DNA from 4 places in the Ochrobactrum quorumnocens genome. Region 1 is predicted to be linked to each of the others. Evidence: predicted binding sites of a transcription regulator. Region 1 holds the regulator's gene; each other region holds the start of a gene.
The links. The regulator PhoB, encoded in region 1, activates phosphate uptake and scavenging genes when phosphate is short. The targets are predictions, from matches to a motif close to TGTCATNNANCTGTCAT.
Positions count from the first base shown of each region.

Region 2: a site for PhoB is predicted at 1,847-1,863, ahead of CES85_RS16810 (BtaA family protein). Genes of this name have one in related genera too.
Region 3: a site for PhoB is predicted at 1,558-1,574, ahead of CES85_RS06520 (esterase-like activity of phytase family protein). Genes of this name have one in related genera too.
Region 4: a site for PhoB is predicted at 2,212-2,228, ahead of phnF (phosphonate metabolism transcriptional regulator PhnF). Genes of this name have one in related genera too.

Region 1 is NZ_CP022604.1:2,539,328-2,543,541, forward strand. It holds gene pstA (phosphate ABC transporter permease PstA) at 1-180, shown strand, start outside; gene pstB (phosphate ABC transporter ATP-binding protein PstB) at 243-1,016, shown strand; gene phoU (phosphate signaling complex protein PhoU) at 1,150-1,872, shown strand; gene phoB (phosphate regulon transcriptional regulator PhoB) at 2,205-2,891, shown strand; partial or broken gene CES85_RS21880 (IS5 family transposase) at 3,143-3,828, opposite strand.
Region 2 is NZ_CP022604.1:1,511,044-1,515,257, reverse strand. It holds gene CES85_RS16815 (class I SAM-dependent methyltransferase) at 1-495, opposite strand, end outside; gene CES85_RS16810 (BtaA family protein) at 497-1,732, opposite strand; gene CES85_RS16805 (hypothetical protein) at 2,128-2,346, shown strand; gene CES85_RS16800 (flagellar basal body-associated FliL family protein) at 2,496-2,936, shown strand; gene CES85_RS16795 (J domain-containing protein) at 3,037-3,747, shown strand; gene CES85_RS16790 (N-acetylmuramoyl-L-alanine amidase) at 3,744-4,214, shown strand, end outside.
Region 3 is NZ_CP022603.1:1,372,272-1,376,485, reverse strand. It holds gene CES85_RS06520 (esterase-like activity of phytase family protein) at 129-1,484, opposite strand; gene CES85_RS06515 (esterase-like activity of phytase family protein) at 1,678-2,757, opposite strand; gene CES85_RS06510 (alkaline phosphatase) at 2,966-4,214, shown strand, end outside.
Region 4 is NZ_CP022604.1:1,169,641-1,173,854, reverse strand. It holds gene ssb (single-stranded DNA-binding protein) at 851-1,372, shown strand; gene phnF (phosphonate metabolism transcriptional regulator PhnF) at 1,458-2,207, opposite strand; gene phnG (phosphonate C-P lyase system protein PhnG) at 2,326-2,841, shown strand; gene phnH (phosphonate C-P lyase system protein PhnH) at 2,841-3,452, shown strand; gene CES85_RS15130 (carbon-phosphorus lyase complex subunit) at 3,456-4,214, shown strand, end outside.

The DNA of each region.
Region 1 (4,214 bases):
CCTGCAACGCCGATGGACCCTGCAACGGCTCTGCCTGTGCAGATCTTTATGTGGGCGAATGAAGCTGAGCGTGCCTTTGTAGAACGGACATCAGGCGCTATTATCGTCCTGCTCCTGTTCCTGGCAGTCATGAATATTGCAGCAATTATTCTGCGCCGCCGCTTTGAGCGCCGCTGGTAAACGGGAGAGAAATGATGAATCTCATGACCGAACGATCTCTCGAAAAAGCCGTAGGAGAAAAGATGAACGCCAACGCCCCCTCCATAAAGATGCGCGGCGACAAAGTCTGCGTGTTTTATGGCGAGAAACAGGCTCTGTTCGAAGTTGATCTGGACGTTCCGGAGAAGATGGTGACGGCGCTGATCGGTCCTTCGGGCTGCGGCAAGTCTACATTCCTGCGTTCGCTCAATCGTATGAACGATACGATCGAAGGCTGCCGTATCGCTGGCAAGATCACGCTCGACAACGAAGATATCTACGATCCGAAGATCGACGTTGTTGAATTGCGTGCTCGCGTTGGCATGGTGTTCCAGAAACCCAATCCGTTCCCAAAGACTATTTTTGAGAACGTGGCCTATGGTCCACGCATTCACGGTCTGGCACGCAACAAGACCGATCTCGAAGAAATCGTGGTCACCAGCCTCAAGAAGGCCAGCCTTTTTGAAGAAGTGAAGGATCGCCTGCACGATGCCGGAACCGGTCTTTCAGGTGGTCAGCAGCAGCGTCTGTGCATTGCACGTGCGATTGCGGTCAGCCCGGAAGTCATCCTGATGGATGAGCCGTGCTCAGCCCTTGATCCGATTGCGACTGCCAAGGTCGAAGAGCTTATCGACGAGCTGCGTCAGAACTACACGATCGTAATCGTCACACACTCCATGCAGCAGGCAGCTCGTGTTTCGCAGCGCACCGCAATGTTCCACTTGGGCAATCTGGTGGAAGTGGGCGACACGGATGTGATGTTCACTGCACCGACCGAGAAGCGTACGCAGGACTATATCACGGGTCGTTTTGGCTAAAATAATTGGAGCATTTCCAGCAAAAGTGTGAAGCGGTTTTGCGTAGGATAATGCGTGGTAAAGATGAGCAGGAGCGACGGCTGATTTGAGAAGACAGCTGTTCGGCTTCCCCGCAATTTAATTGAGGTCTATTATGGCGTCTCAGCATACCGTCACCGCTTACGACGAAGAACTGCAGTTCCTGACCCATAAGATCGCCGAAATGGGTGGTCATGCGGAACGTATGGTCGAGCAGTCCGTTGCAGCGATTGTCAACGCGGACAATGCGCTTGCTCAGCGCGTTATCTCCGATGATCTCATCCTTGATGCAAGCGAGCGTGAGATTGACGACAAGGCAGTCATGATCATTGCAAAGCGCCAGCCAATGGCTGTCGATCTGCGCGAGATTATCGGCTCGATCCGCATCTCCGCCGATCTGGAACGCGTTGGCGATCTTGGTAAAAACATCGCAAAGCGTGTTGCCGCCGTTTCGGAATCACGCCAGCCGGTCAAGCTCTATCGCGGGCTTGAAACTTTGGCCGAACTCGCTTTGACCCAGCTCAAAGATGTGCTCGACGCTTATGCAACGCGCTCGGTGCAGCAGATCAATGTCGTTCGCGACCGCGATGACGAAATTGACTCGATGTACACCTCGCTGTTCCGCGAGCTGCTCACCTATATGATGGAAGATCCGCGCAACATTTCAGCCTGCACGCATCTTCTGTTCTGCGCAAAGAACATTGAGCGCATCGGCGATCACGCAACCAACATTGCGGAGACGGTCTATTATATTGTGACCGGCCTGCAAATGCCTGCGGAACGCCCGAAAGAAGACCTGAGCCACGGCATTGTCGTGGATGAGGCGCGTAAATCCTAAGAACACTGGTGCCGCTATTTACGGCCCAGAATGTATGCATGAGTAAGAATAACGCGACGGCACGCGGTCGATCGGGGGCTTGTATCTTCCGCGGAGCCTAAGCGCATCCCAAAAAGTGTGAAGCGGTTTTTTGGATAAGATGCGCGGTGAAGAAAAAAGCGCATCCCAAAAAGTGCGAAGCGGTTTTTGGACAAGTTGCGCGGTGAAGAAAAAAGCGCATCCCGAAAAGTGCCGAGCGGTTTCGGCCAGGATCCGCGTTAAACAATGAGTTAGAGCGAAATCTGTTTCTATCAGATCGAAACGCGCTCTAAATTTTGGATAGGAAATACTGGATGTCACAGGCACCCAAGATTGCTGTGGTTGAAGACGAAGAAGCCCTGAGTGTGCTCTTGCGCTACAATCTCGAAGCCGAAGGCTATCAGGTTGATGCGATGTTGCGCGGCGATGAAGCCGAAATCACGCTGCGCGAAAACGTACCGGACCTTCTTATTCTGGACTGGATGCTTCCCGGTGTATCGGGGATCGAGCTTTGCCGTCGTCTGCGCCAATGGCCGGAAACCGAGCGCCTGCCGATCATCATGCTGACCGCGCGTGGCGAAGAAAGCGAACGTGTCCGGGGTTTGAGTGTCGGTGCTGACGATTATGTCGTAAAGCCCTTCTCGACGCCGGAACTGCTTGCGCGGGTTAAAGCCATGCTGCGCCGTGCCAATCCGAGCGTTCTCTCGCACGTGCTCAAGGTTGGGGACCTGGTTCTCGACCGTCAGCAGCACCGCGTCTACCGCAAGGAAAAGGAAGTCCGTCTCGGACCGACAGAGTTTCGCTTGCTCGAATATTTCATGATGTCACCGGGCCGCGTGTTCTCTCGCAGCCAGTTGCTGGATGGTGTCTGGGGTCCAGATATCTATGTCGATGACCGCACGGTTGATGTGCATGTTGGTCGATTACGCAAGGCGATCAATGTCGGTCGTGCCCTCGATCCAATCCGCACGGTGCGGGGCGCAGGCTATTCCTTCGGGTAATAAAGTCCCGACATGTAGAACGTCAAAGAAGCGGCCCGTTACTGAAAATGTGACGGGCCGTTTTGCATTAGAGCGCGTTTCGATCTGATTGGATCAGATCGGCGCTCTAATTATCTGTTTTAACGCGCATCTTTGTCCGAAAAACGTTTCACACTTTTCGGGATGCGCTCTAGGGTCCAGACTCAATTGAGCCACCATGTGACGATGGCAGCGATATAGCATGTGGCTGTAAAGTTCAGCATGAGCTTGTCATATCGTGTCGCGACCCTCCTCCAGTCCTTGAGGCGGCAAAAGGTGCGTTCGATGATGTTTCGGCGGCGGTAGGCAATTGGGTTGAAAGGTTTGATCCGCTTACGGGTCGGATTATTTGGAATGACCGGTTCAGTGCCGCGAGCTTTGAGAAAATCGCGTAACGCGTTGCTATCGTAAGCCGTATCGGCAGCGCACAGGTTGCTTGGCGGCAGTGGCTCAAGCAGTGGGATGGCAATGGGAGCGTCACCGCGCTGCCCAGGGGTTATTCTCAGTGCGACTGGGCGGCCACAACCATCGACAACAGCATGTATTTTTGTCGATCTGCCGCCTCGCGATCGACCGATGGCTTGAGCTTCCGCCCCCCTTTTCCGCCAGCAGCAGATCGGTGCGCCTTTGCGGTGGTGCTGTCGATCATGTGAATGTCGCGATTGGTCGTCTGCACCAGTGCTTCGAATAGTTGCCGCCATATGCCTTTGGCAGACCAACGATGGAAACGATTGTAGATGGTTGTCGAGGGACCGTAGACAGCGGGGCAATCCTGCCACCGACAGCCAGTGCGCAGCACATGGATGATGCCGCTAATCACCCGGCGGTCGTCAGTTCGATGCGCGCCGGGTTGGTTCGTTGGAAGCAAAGGAGCGATCACTGCCCATTGCCGATCATCAAGCCAGAATTCTCCTGCCATGCTCCAAAACTCCCGTTATCAGGAGAGTGAATCATGAAGAAGTAATTTGATCAAATGTTTAATTGGGTTTGGAGCCTAGAGCATAATCCAACCAGCGTGAACCGGGGATCGATAAGATTATGCTTCAAATAAAAGGGGGAGGGCGGCGGTCTGATAAATCAGATCGAAACGGCTCTAAGGGAGCGAGCGGCGCGACTCAGTCAAAGCCCTTCCGATTCGGAAATGGACATCCATAACGTGCCAAAATGACCAGTATCACGCGATGTTACATCGATCGTGACAAAGTTGAAGGAACCGTGAAATCGGTGCCAAAAACAGCATCTGAAAAGTTAAAAAACGTGGCTGCGTAAAATCTTGAAACATCAGCGAAATAAGGCAGCGATGTG
Region 2 (4,214 bases), 1.0 Mb from region 1:
AAAATCGACGATATGCAGCTCACCACCGGGGTTTAAGTGTCGGATGCTTTCCCGAATGACCGATTGCCATTGCGGTATCATCGAAACCGCATAGGAAATGAAGATACGATCAAAGCTATCCTGGCCGAAAAGGGCAGCAGGATCGAAATGCGTGGCGTCGGCACGTTCAAGTCTGGTGCGATCTGCAATTCCTGAACGCTGTGCTGCCTGAAGTGCGGTGTCGAGCATTTCAGCCGAAATATCGATGCCGAAGAGCGTAGCACCGGGATAGCTCTGTGCTGCTTTGACAAGATTGCGTCCCGTGCCGCAGCCGATTTCGAGCACGCTGCCACCTTCCGGCACGTTTAGTCCGGCAATCATAGGATCGCGGCCCAAAAGGTAATATTTGCGCGTGGCATCATAGAAATGCCGCTGCCGCCGATAGACCCTATCCATCAGGCTGGCATGATCAATGCCCTTGATCTGCCTCTGTGCTCGTTGCGGATTTGTGCCCATGTCACGCATCCCTCAGTATATAGAGGTGGAAGCCGCCATAGATTGAAGAGCGGTCGCGATCATGCAACTGGCGAGATTCTTCTTCGTGATAGTGCCAGTGTTCAAGGATTGATGGATCAACCCGACCCGGCAAGAGGCTTGGCTCTGCCGCAGTGCGAAAGATAACGCGTGCGCCCATAGCTGCTGTGCGGGTAATTTCGCTCCAAAGTGCATTGAGCTGCGCGTCGTTCATCCAGTCCTGTGCGTCGAGCAAGATGTAGCGATCCACCGATCCGGCGGACTTGTGGCTGAGAAACTCTGTGTAATTGGCATTGCGTACGGTCATACGATCAACGCGGGCGCGAACCGTGTCGAAATTTGCCCTTGAAAGGTAAGGCGGCAAAGGGCCGGTTTCTTCGTCGCCGCTATAACCGCGTCCAAAAGCCTGCCAGGCGAAATAGTTCTCGGTCAGCGGGAAAGCGCAAGCGAGTTTCTCAAGCCGGGCACGCAGGACGAATGCCATGTCGCCATTTCCGGCTGTTGCCAGTGCATCATATTGCTGAGGCGGAATACCCAGACCAAACAGTGAGGATTTGCGAGCGGTCGCCCAGCGTACCATGCGTTTTTCAAATAAGGGGGCGAGGGCAGTGTCGAAGAAAGTGCGCTGTTCTTCCATCGTGCGGGCTTTAAGGATGTCGCGCGGGTCAATGCCATAGAGACGGGCCACGCGATGGCCCATACCGATAAAGACGCCCAGAAGACCGTGGCGATAGAGATCGCGCGAGAATATAGAAATGCGCTGGCGACCACTCCATTTGCGCTTTTCCCAATATGCGCGACTTTCCCCGTCGAGATGCGGACGGATGAAACGCTGATAAGCGGCGAGATTGGCCTTGTCATCCGCTTTGCCATAGAAGCGATAGAAGCTGGCATAATCTGGCAGATGCTTCAGAGCGCCCAGTTTCAGACGGTTGAAGGCAACATGGGCGCTGTTGAGGTCTACAGCCTCTACCGATGCCGGATCAGCCGTTAGATAAGAAAGAGCGTTGCAGCCGCCTGACGCGATGGTAACGATACGATGGCCCGGTTGAATGGAAAGTGCCGCCATATCTACTTCAGGATCTTCCCATATTTGCGGATAGACCAGTCCTTTGAAAAGCCAGGCGAACAATCTTTCGGAGACGCCATCGCGTGAAAGCGCATGGTTTTGTGTGACTGCGCGCTTGAGGATTGTGCCGTTGGCATCTTGGCCGGTCATTCCATGCTCCCCGTATTTTAAGAGCGCATTCCGAAATTCTGAATCGTTTCGGGCAAGATGCGCGAAGGTTCCAAGGCGAATCCAACCTTGTTTGCCAGAGTTAAGCATCTGCCGGTAACAGGGGCGTGACGGCTGTTTCGGGGGGAAACTAAGGTTAAAACTTTGTTATTATGGCGGTTTGTTACCAGCCGTAAGACAATTTGAGAGAACCTTTCCCCATCCTCGCCGTTTTCTGGTGTGACGTTGGCGTCGTCGAAAAGCATCACCGGGGACTAAGAGTGGTGTGACGACCGTCTTCGTAAGGTGATTGATCGGACTGATCGGTCAGACACGGAAAACCAAAACGGCGTTGGCTATATCCCCGCAACGCTGAATTTTAGGGAAGGAGAGCCATCATGAAGAAGTTTTTGATTGCTTCGGTTGCTGCCGTATCGTTTTTGGGGCTTGCAGCTTGCAGCGACAATTCAAACGACGCCAGCAAGGCACCGGCATCGCCCTCGCCTGAAGCGCCGGCTGCACCAGCAGCGCCTTCAAATAACGATACAACCACGCCGACGACACCAGCACCTGCGCCATCGACTCCAGGAACGACTGGTTCGCCTCCTGCAAACTAAAGCATGTCTCCCAAAAGTGGGAACCCGTTTTCGGATAAAGACATGCTTAAAATTGCAGTTTGCGTGATTTTAATGCCAGTTGTATTTGCTGGCAAACGAATGGCGGTCCAATCAATGGGCCGCCATTTGCCCCGAAAGGAGCAAAGCTGATGGATAATTTTGCAGTGGTCGTCAACAAAGACAATATAACTGCGTTTTCCATGTTCAAACGCAGGCTTTCTTCGGTTATGGCTTTTGTTATGAGCCGTCATTTTCTGTTTCTGATTTCCGCTATTGTTCTTGTTGCTCTTGCCGCTTGCGGCAGAGGAGAGGACGAGCAGGCTGCTGTTCCAACTCAGCCGGAACAAACTACAGCTACTCCAGCGCCTGACGCTGATAAGCAGGCTGGCCCTGATCTGATGAAGGCTTTGCAGGACAATTCAGGTGTCATGACACCTGAAGAGCAGAATGCAGCCATTGAACGTGCACGCAGCAATGCAGAAGCCGCAGCCAAGTCTGTGGGCCAAAGCGCTGACCAGATTCAGGCCGCTGGTGAAGCGGCAGTCGCTGCCGCGCAGCGTTCGTTCGAGGCTCGTCAGGCTGCGCAATAATTGTCTCTGCACAGCGCAATATTCTTCTAAATTATTGTTTTTTCGTCGATTGCAACGGGTTGCTGTTTCCAGCCTTTACGGAATTATATAGAAACGATTCATGTCTATCTGGGTTCGCATTGGTGAATTTGTCACCTCCGTCACGCTGAACGCTATTTCAAGCGTTATCGAGGCTGTGCGAACGGTTTTCGAAGGCGATGCGGATACGCGCAGGCGCGTTGCATTCTCCATTGCGATGATTGCGCTTTCTGCCAAAATGGCCAAAGCCGATGGCGTGGTGACGCAGGACGAGTTTCGCGCGTTCCAGAGCATTTTCTCCGTGCCGCCAGAAGAACATGCCCATGTCGTTCGCTTGTATAATCTCGCGCAGCAGGATGTTGCAGGTTATGAGAGCTATGCGCGTCAGCTCGCTGGCCTTTGCCGTGAAGGTGATGAGAACTGTCATCTCCTTGAAGATATTCTCGACGGACTTTTTCACATTGCAACCGCTGACGGCTATGTGCACGATAAGGAAATGGCTTTCCTGTCCAGCGTTGCCGAGATTTTCGGCTTCGATGAGGAAAGTTTCGAGCGTATCGCATTGAGGCATGTCAATCGAGGCGAGGGCGATCCTTATGCCATTCTCGGGCTGGTGCGCGGCGTTTCTTTTGAGGACGCGCGCAAGCGCTACCGTTCATTGGTGAAAGAACACCATCCGGATCGGCTTTATGCGGAAGGTCTTCCGCTGGAATTCATAAATATCGCGAATGCACGTCTTGCAGCCATCAATGCGGCTTGGGCAAGTGTCGAAAAACAATTGGAGCCCGCATGAGCAGCGCAGACGCTTCGCAGGAAGAACTTGTAGCGGAACTGTCTTTGGAAAAGCCCGACTATCCGGCCGCTTCTCTGGATGCGTCACCCAATTTTGGTCCCCGCCGCGATGGCAAGACGCCGACCTTCCTCATCCTGCATTATACAGGGCTGGCAACAGCTGAAGAAGCTTTGGATGTACTCAAGTCACCCGAGCGGGAAGTTTCTGCTCATTATCTCGTTCACGAAGATGGCCGTGTGGTGCAGATGGTATCTGAAAAGGCACGAGCATGGCATGCAGGTCAAAGCTTCTGGAAGGGTGAAACCGATATCAACTCGGCGTCCATTGGCATCGAGATTGTCAATCCGGGTGACTTGGAAAACTATCCACCTTTCGCAGATAGACAGATTGAAACCGTCATCGATCTTTGTCGCAGCATATGCGGACGCTATGAGATCCGCCCGGAAAATGTTCTTGCGCATTCCGAC
Region 3 (4,214 bases), on a different replicon from region 1:
GCTTCTCTGCTCATTGCTATCTGTCGGCTATGCTATTGAGCAATGTCTTGATTTCGCAGAATGCGCAAGCGGGCACTGCATCTTGCAGTGCCCGTCAGCGATTTCAAAGTTGGGTCAGTTAGACGCGACTACTTGGCATTCAAAAAGTCTGCGACTTCGAGCAGAATGAACTCGTTGTTCGCAGCTTCGCCGATCTGACGACCACCTGAAAATGGCAGGTTGTTATCGTTGGCGACCAGGATATGCGTGTCGTCAACGCGCATTACGTCTTCGATGGTGAAGAACGGGAAGGTGAACTTGCCCTTGAGATCGCGGGCTGCTGCGGTCTTCAGGATTGCCTTATTATCCGGGTCCTGAACGTCCATCAGATTGATATGGCCGATGCGGTGAATATAGCCGTCCGCATCGATCTTGGATGTATCGACGAGAACGATGTTCTTGACCTTGGCAGGCAACGGATAGCAGGCCGAAAGATCGTCGGTCTTGCAATCAAGGCTTGGATCGCCTTCACCATTGTCACGCTCGATGATCAGCGCACGGGTGTCGTCGATGAAGTTGAAGTCACCAATAGCGGTCGCGCCTTCAGCGAGGCGGAAACGGTAGCTGTTGCCGGTCCATTCACCCTTGTCGGTGTCGAAAGTAATCACACGCAGGAAATCGCCTTCCGGCTTGCCGCTTTCGTCAAAGAGTGGCTTTTCGAGCATGGCCCAGAGCTGGTTGGTCTTTGGCTGCAGTGCCATGCCTTCATAGCCGCCCGAACGCTGGACACGGAAATCCTTTCCGGCGACTGCAGGCACAACCACGCCCGGAGTATCCGGGCCCATCAGCTGCTTGCCGTCAAGCATGGTGGGATAGACGGCTTTCACACGGCCATCGAGAGCAGCGCGAATGATGTAAGGACCGAATTCGTCACCAATCCAGATCTCGTCATTGAGATACTGAATGCTTTCCGGGTCAAAATCAGCACCGGTCAGGTAGCGACCATCGGTGCCTTCATAGGCGATGCGGAATGGAACTTTCTTATCGGGGTCGTGCAGGAATACTGATTCTACGCGCTCAACCTTGCCGGTTTCGAAATCTGGCTTCATGCGGTGGAAGAACAAAAGCGCGTCGGGGCTGTTTGCCTTGGTGCCAAAACCATTGTCGGTGAGTGTGAAAATGCTGCCGTCGGCCGCGCGGTTCATTGCAAAGCCTGACATGCCCTGCACAGGCTGGCCGATGAAGGGGAGGGAGATACCGGTGGTGTGGCTGCCATAGGCTTTGCCAACATCACCCATGACACTCATTGGCTTGTCGTTGCGGGTCTTGCCGGTGAACTTGCCCGAAACCCACGCATCACGGGGGGCGTCGGCAGGCGGTGTGATCAGCGTCAGAGCTGGCAGATAAGCGTGCCCTGCCAATTTTGCGTTAAATGTTTCTTCAGCCATCACCGAAGACGTCATAGCGATCGTAGCAATGGAAGCGAGAAGATAACCAAGGCGCATAGGAACCCCCTAAATTGCGAAAACAAACGCAATGGTCCTTAAAGGCACCCTGTGACGTGTGGTTATCATCACGATAAAGGTTTGATGACAGAGCTTAAAATATATCCTGTTGAATTTTATCCTTAATTATCTAACTAAGTTTTTGTTTTAAAGCGCTTTATTGTGAATCCGTTTCGTGTCAGCGCGCCCGACCCTATGGCAGTCTGATTGCCACGAACTGCGTGAACTGGCCAGCATTGAAATTATTGTCGGAGGCAATGATCAATATTTTGGCTCCATCGATATCCGGCCCCCATGTGATGGATTCGATATTGTCGATGTCGAGGCCCAATGTTCCTTCATCCAGACGCAAAAGCAGTTCTTTCTTGAGCGGTGTCGCATTGAGACCTTGTAAGGATGCCTTACCGGCGACATCGCTCGCACCATCGAACGATGCGTGATAGATGCTGATGCGGTTGCCGACACCGTGGGCGTAAGATCTTTCAACCGTGAGAAGATCCGCACCGTCGGTTACAAATTCGCTCAATCCATTGTCGTTCCAAAAGGGTGGCAGTGGAGATTTTGCAAAGATGGGATCGGTTTCATAGACGTATTCCGCAGTCACATCCCCTGATGCTATGTCAAAGGCAATGATGCGCGGCTTGCTGCCACGTTCGAGTGTCGCAATGTCACCGTCCTGAACCAGCGCGTTTTCGGTGCCAGCCAGAAGCCTCTTGCCGTCCGCGGTGATGGTGAGACTTTCAAAAGCCAGATTGTTACGCGTGCCGCGTGTTTTATTGTCATCTGGCAGATAGACTTCCGGAAGTTTGAACTCGCGAACAAAAGTGCCATCGAGTTTCATTTCACGGACAGAAGGCTTACCTTTGCGGTCGCCTTCGCTGGACCAGTAGAGCGTTTGGCTCGCCGGATTAAAGCGGATGCTTTCCGCATCCACATCCTTGATGGTGAAAGGCTTATTCTCGGCATCAAGTAGCGTGGTCGATTCAAGAATATCCAATCCGTGAATGCCAGCTGCGTCGATATCGAGTTTGAGCTTATAGAACCGGGCAGGGGCCTTCTCCGACCGATCATCGGAAATCGCATAATAGACATTCTTTGCCGGATCGTAATCGAGGCCGGAAATGCCGCCAAATTCCACGCCATTGAGTTTCAGACCGGTCGGCAGAACAAACTCCCCAATCAGAGCTGGGGCCTTATCTTGTGCAAAGCCTGGCATAGCTGTGCAGAGCAGAAATGCAGCCAAAGGAATGATCGAGAGTGTAATGCGCATCATGTGTCACCTGTCTGATTGATCCGCAGACAATTAGTCCATGTTTTTTACAAACGGATGAAGCAGGGGCATAAACGCCCATACAAAACAGTCTGCCATTGATAGTAGCCGGCAAACTAAGTTTTATTAATAAATAGGCTGACTGTTATACCAGTGTCATCTAGCTTTCTTATTTGAGCCCCACACGCAATACACAGTGGGGATTTCTGATATGCGCAAACTGCTTCTTGCACTCGCCTCAGCAACCATGCTGACGACTGCGGCTGATGCTGCAACCGTCTATCCGATTGACCGGGCGACAATCCTTGTCAACTCGCCATTCGATTTCAAGGTTGAGTTTGATAAGGTCATCAAGCCGGAAGACGTGAAGGTCACAGTCAATGGTCAGGACTACGAAGCCGTATTTGGCAGCAAGGCCGAGTTTACCGCCGAAGAAAAAGGCGCTGAAGACAAGGTTCTGGGCTCCGCCCTCGTTTTGCGCGGTTTGAAAATCGGCAAGGCTGGCGATTATAAGATTGAAGTCTCTGCAGGCGATGAAACCAAGTCGGTCAACTGGGATGTTTATTCGACCGGCAATGAAGCCAAGGCCAAGAATATCATCTTCCTGATTGCCGATGGTCTTTCGGTCGCTCACCGCACGGGTGCACGCATCATGTCGAAGGGCATGACGGAGGGTAAGGCCAATGGCCGTCTGAACATGGACGATATTCCGCCGGTCGCTTTCATCGGTACTTCGTCGACCCATTCGATAGCAACCGACAGTGCCAACACCATGTCGGCTTACATGACGGGGCATAAGTCGCGTGTGAATGCACTCGGTGTCTATGCCGACCGCACGCCGGATAGCCAGGATGATCCGAAGGTCGAAACCATTGCAGAAGCAATGCGTCGCGAAACAGGCAAATCGATCGGTATCGTTTCGACCTCGGAGCTTCAGGACGCAACTCCTGCAGCGCTAGTCGCACACACGCGCAAGCGCTCCGACAAGGCTGATATCGTAAGCATGATGTATGACGTGAAACCGGACGTGCTTTTGGGTGGTGGTTCGGCTTATTTCCTTGCCAAGGATATTCCGGGTTCCAAGCGCAAGGATGACAAGGATTATATTCAGCTGTTCAAGGATGCAGATTACGCGCTGGTCACAAGCAAGGACGAACTTGCTTCATCAGGTACGTCCAATCAGGACAAGCTGCTTGGTCTTTTCCACACCGGCAATATGGACGTAACGCTTGATCGCGAGTTCCTCAAAAAAGGCACTGTTGACAAGTTCCCGAACCAGCCGGGTCTGGTTGAAATGACCAAGGCGGCACTCGAAAAGCTCTCCAAGAACCCGGAAGGTTTCTTCCTGATGGTTGAAGGTGCATCGGTCGACAAGATGAGCCACCCGCTTGATTGGGATCGTGCGCTGATTGAAACAATCGAGTTCGACAAGGCCGTAGGCGTTGCCCGTGAATTCGCTG
Region 4 (4,214 bases), 1.2 Mb from region 1:
GGTCATGTCATGGAGTGTTCGGGCGCCGAACTCTGCGTCGCGCCGCTCCATAATATGGGGATGAACCCCTTCCAGGGAAGGGGGGCTGTTCAATCGTTCTTCGCACATTTAGCACCAGAACAAAGATCGAACAACCAGCCTTCTGATAGGCGATACGAAATGTGAACGCAAGAGCGTTGACTGTCACTCCTGACAGGAGCAGACTACCTGTGCTCACTGGTTGCGGAGAGATATCGGAAAGGGATGAAACGATATCGGCAAGAGGTCCCGCCAGTTGAGTAAGCGAACCGGGAGGTAAAGGAGCATGAGTCCACCTGACTACGTTGCATAGCTTTCACATCGATGAAAGCACAATCGCTTGCGGTCATAATTGCTTCATTTGCAAGGAATGACGCTTTTTTGATTGAAGTGAGTGATTGCAGAAATTTTGAAAAATGCGCGGCGATCTGGTCTCATATTTCAGATTTCCGATTAGATTTATCGGCGAAGTACTGTCGATATAAGAGCTTTGCTCGACCCCAAGCCCTGCGCGCCAAAGAAACAGTGAGCGGCAGGGCTTTTCCTTGTAAGATCATTTGAGAGTTTACCATTTGGACCTCAAGCATGTGAAAAATGCATGGAAATCTATCTGCGTACTTGTAATTTGAACAAAACAGGAACATAACTTCTGTGGACATTGGTTGAATTCGCAGCGCAGAGATGAGCGCAGCAGTGGCTGCTGCTGTAAGGTGGTAGCTGAATTTCAGGTCAATACATTCAGGTGGTTGGCCATTCTTTAGTAGCAGGCACCGTTTTGCAGGGCAAAAGTCCGCTCAACGTGTGTATGCGAGAGATCCGGAGTAAGTTTTCGATGGCTGGTAGCGTCAACAAAGTCATTCTGGTCGGCAACCTTGGTGCTGATCCAGAAATCCGTCGCCTCAATTCTGGTGATCAGATTGCTAATCTGCGCATCGCAACCTCGGAAAGCTGGCGCGACCGTCAGAGCGGCGAGCGCAAGGATCGCACCGAGTGGCACAGTGTTGTCATCTTCAATGAGAACCTTGCCAAAGTTGCTGAACAGTATCTGAAGAAGGGTTCCAAGGTTTACATCGAAGGTGCGCTCCAGACACGTAAGTGGCAGGATCAGAATGGCAATGACCGTTACAGCACCGAAATCGTGCTGCAGAAGTTCCGTGGTGAACTTCAGATGCTCGATAGCCGTGGCGAAGGTGGCGATCAGGGCCGCTCGTTTGGTGGCGGCGGCGGTGGCAATCGCAACCAGGTGTCGGATTATTCCGGTGGTGGTGACTTCGGTTCGTCCGGCCCATCCAATCAGGGTGGCGGCGGTGGCGGTGGTTTCTCCCGCGATCTGGACGACGAAATTCCATTTTGATGTAAAAAAGCGGGCGCTATGAGCGCCCGCTTTTTTAGTTATATTGAGTTATTACAATATCTTTATAAGCCCTTGTTTTAAATTATTAATCCAGCGGATCGCTTTCGATAACGAACTCCATCCGATCTGCTGAAAAGCGCGTTAGTGAATATTGAATTGGCTTTCCCGCAGTATCTATATTGATTGCGCGTGCCGTCAGAACGATAGCGCCCGGGGATAGTTTAAGATGTTTGAGGTCGTCTGGATCGGCATGGCGTGCCGATACCACGGTGGATTTTCTGAAATAATCGCTGACGCCTGCCGCTTTGAATGCGGACGTGATTGAGCCGCTGGCCGTATAATCTTCAGTGAAAGTCGGAAAGGCATTTGCATCCACCCAATGGGTTGCTATGGAAATCGGATGGCCATCCGCACTGTGCATGGTTTCAAGCTTCAGTGTTTCGGAACCAGTTTCTATTTCAAGCGCTTGAATGATGTCGGCAGCCGCTGTTTCTACATGGGAACTCAGCAGGATGCCTTTGGTCTCGCTGACTTGTGGTGCCAGCGCTTGTGAAATGCGGGTGCGGCGGCCAATCTGATAGGTAAGCCGTTTCGCATTGGCCACAAAAGTACCGCGGCCTTGTTCAGCGCGTAGCACACCTTCCTGCGTCAGTGCCGCAATTGCGCTGCGCACTGTATGGCGATTGACACCAAATCGATCTGCCAACTCCATCTCGGCGGGCATCCGTGCACCTGTTGCAAGTTTCCCGGCCATGATGTCGCCGCGTATCTCGTCCGCGATCTGGCGCCAGATGGCCACGCCGCTGTTTCGTTCAATTCGTTTCGTCTTTGCCATGCTTTGTCATCGTCCTGTCATTGGCAGGGTATATGAATGGTGTTATTGTATAGTTGTCTAGATAAATAGACAATTAGAGCGATAAAGTCAACGAGATTAGGGTAGGGCGGATAAGCTCATGCAGACGACGCAGCATAGCACGGGTGAAAGTGGAGCGGGCTCCACGACTGGAAACAGAACGGCGCCGGATGCGACGCAGATTGCACGTCAGGCCAGCTTGGCAATTCTTGCACGCGCCAGCGGTGAAGAACTGAAATCATTTTGGCAGAATTGGCCGAGTAAGCCAGAATTCGAGGTTCTGCGTGGTCCTGAAACTGGACTTGTTATGCTGCGCGGTCGCATCGGCGGCGGCGGTGCGCCTTTTAATGTCGGTGAAGCGACCGTCACCAGAGCGACCGTTCGTCTGTCCGATGGCTTAGTCGGGCATTCTTATGCACTCGGACGCGATCAGGAAAAGGCGAAACTCGCCGCTCTGTTCGATGCGCTTTGGCTCGATGAAGACCAGCGCGACACTGTTGAGGCCAAGGTGCTGAGCGTGTTGCGCAGCCGCATTGATGAGGCGGATACCAAGCTGCGCGCCGAGGCCGCTGCCACCAAGGTCGACTTCTTCACTATGGTTCGGGGAGACAACTGATGCTCCATTCTTCTTCTGCTTTCGAAGGCGGTCTGGCTGATCCGGTTAATGAGGCGCAATCGGCGTTTCATGCTGTGATGCACGCTATTGCAAATCCCGGCCGCATTTATTCGTTGGTTCAAGCTGCGACGCCACCACAGCCGCTTACGCCTGAGCTTGGCGTGATTGCTGCAACATTGCTTGATCACGACGCAAGCGTCTGGGTCGATGCTAAAATTGCAGCCAACAAGGACGCAACGGCATGGCTGACATTCCATACTGGTGCGCCAATCGTTGGGGATCAATCGAAAGCGCAGTTCGCACTTGTAACGGATGCGCAATCGCTACCGGTACTTTCTTCCTTCGCGCAGGGAGACCCTGAATTTCCGGATCGTTCGACGACTGTTGTTCTAGCAGTTTCGTCTCTGACGAGCGGGCAGGGTTTCTGCCTCAAAGGCCCGGGCATCAAGGATGAAACTGTGCTGACCGTTGATGGACTGCCGCAGGATTTTACTGCGCAATGGCGTGAAAATGGCGCGTTGTTCCCGCTGGGTATCGATCTGGTGCTCGTCGCTGACGGTAAAGCCGCAGCGCTTCCCCGTACAACCCGTGTCGAGTCTCTGGAGGGTTAACTCATGTATGTTGCTGTAAAGGGCGGTGAAACCGCTATTCGCAATGCCCACCGTCTGCTTGATGATCGTCGTCGTGGTGACCGCTCGGTTCCAGCATTGCGTCTTGATCAGATTGTCGAACAGCTTGGCCTCGCCGTTGATCGTGTGATGGCCGAAGGCTCGCTTTATGATCGCGAACTTGCGGCACTTGCCGTGCGCCAGTCGCGTGGCGACCTGATTGAAGCGATCTTTCTGGTGCGTGCCTACCGCACGACATTGCCGCGTTTTGGTTATTCGCTTCCGCTGGAAACGGCGAATATGTTGATCGAACGCCGAATTTCGGCCACCTATAAGGATCTGCCCGGCGGCCAGCTATTGGGACCGACATTCGATTATACGCATCGTCTGCTTGATCCGGAACTGGCGGGTGATGTCAGCGTTCCTGAGCCGGAAGTGCGTGCGACTGAGCCTGAAGAAACGCCACGCGTGACCGATATTCTCGGTGTCAACGGGATGATCGAAGAAGATGGTGCAATGCCGGATGGGCATGAGCCGGGCGATCTTACCCGCGAACCGTGGACGTTTCCGATGCCGCGCGATCTGCGCTTGCAGGCTTTGGCGCGTGGTGATGAAGGCTTCCTGCTGGCGCTGGGGTATTCCACGCAACGCGGTTATGGCAACACGCATCCATTTGTCGGTGAGATCCGCATTGGTGAGGTGGAGGTTGAGTTCGATGTGCCCGAGCTCGGCTTTTCCGTTTCGCTTGGCCGTGTTCAGCTGACC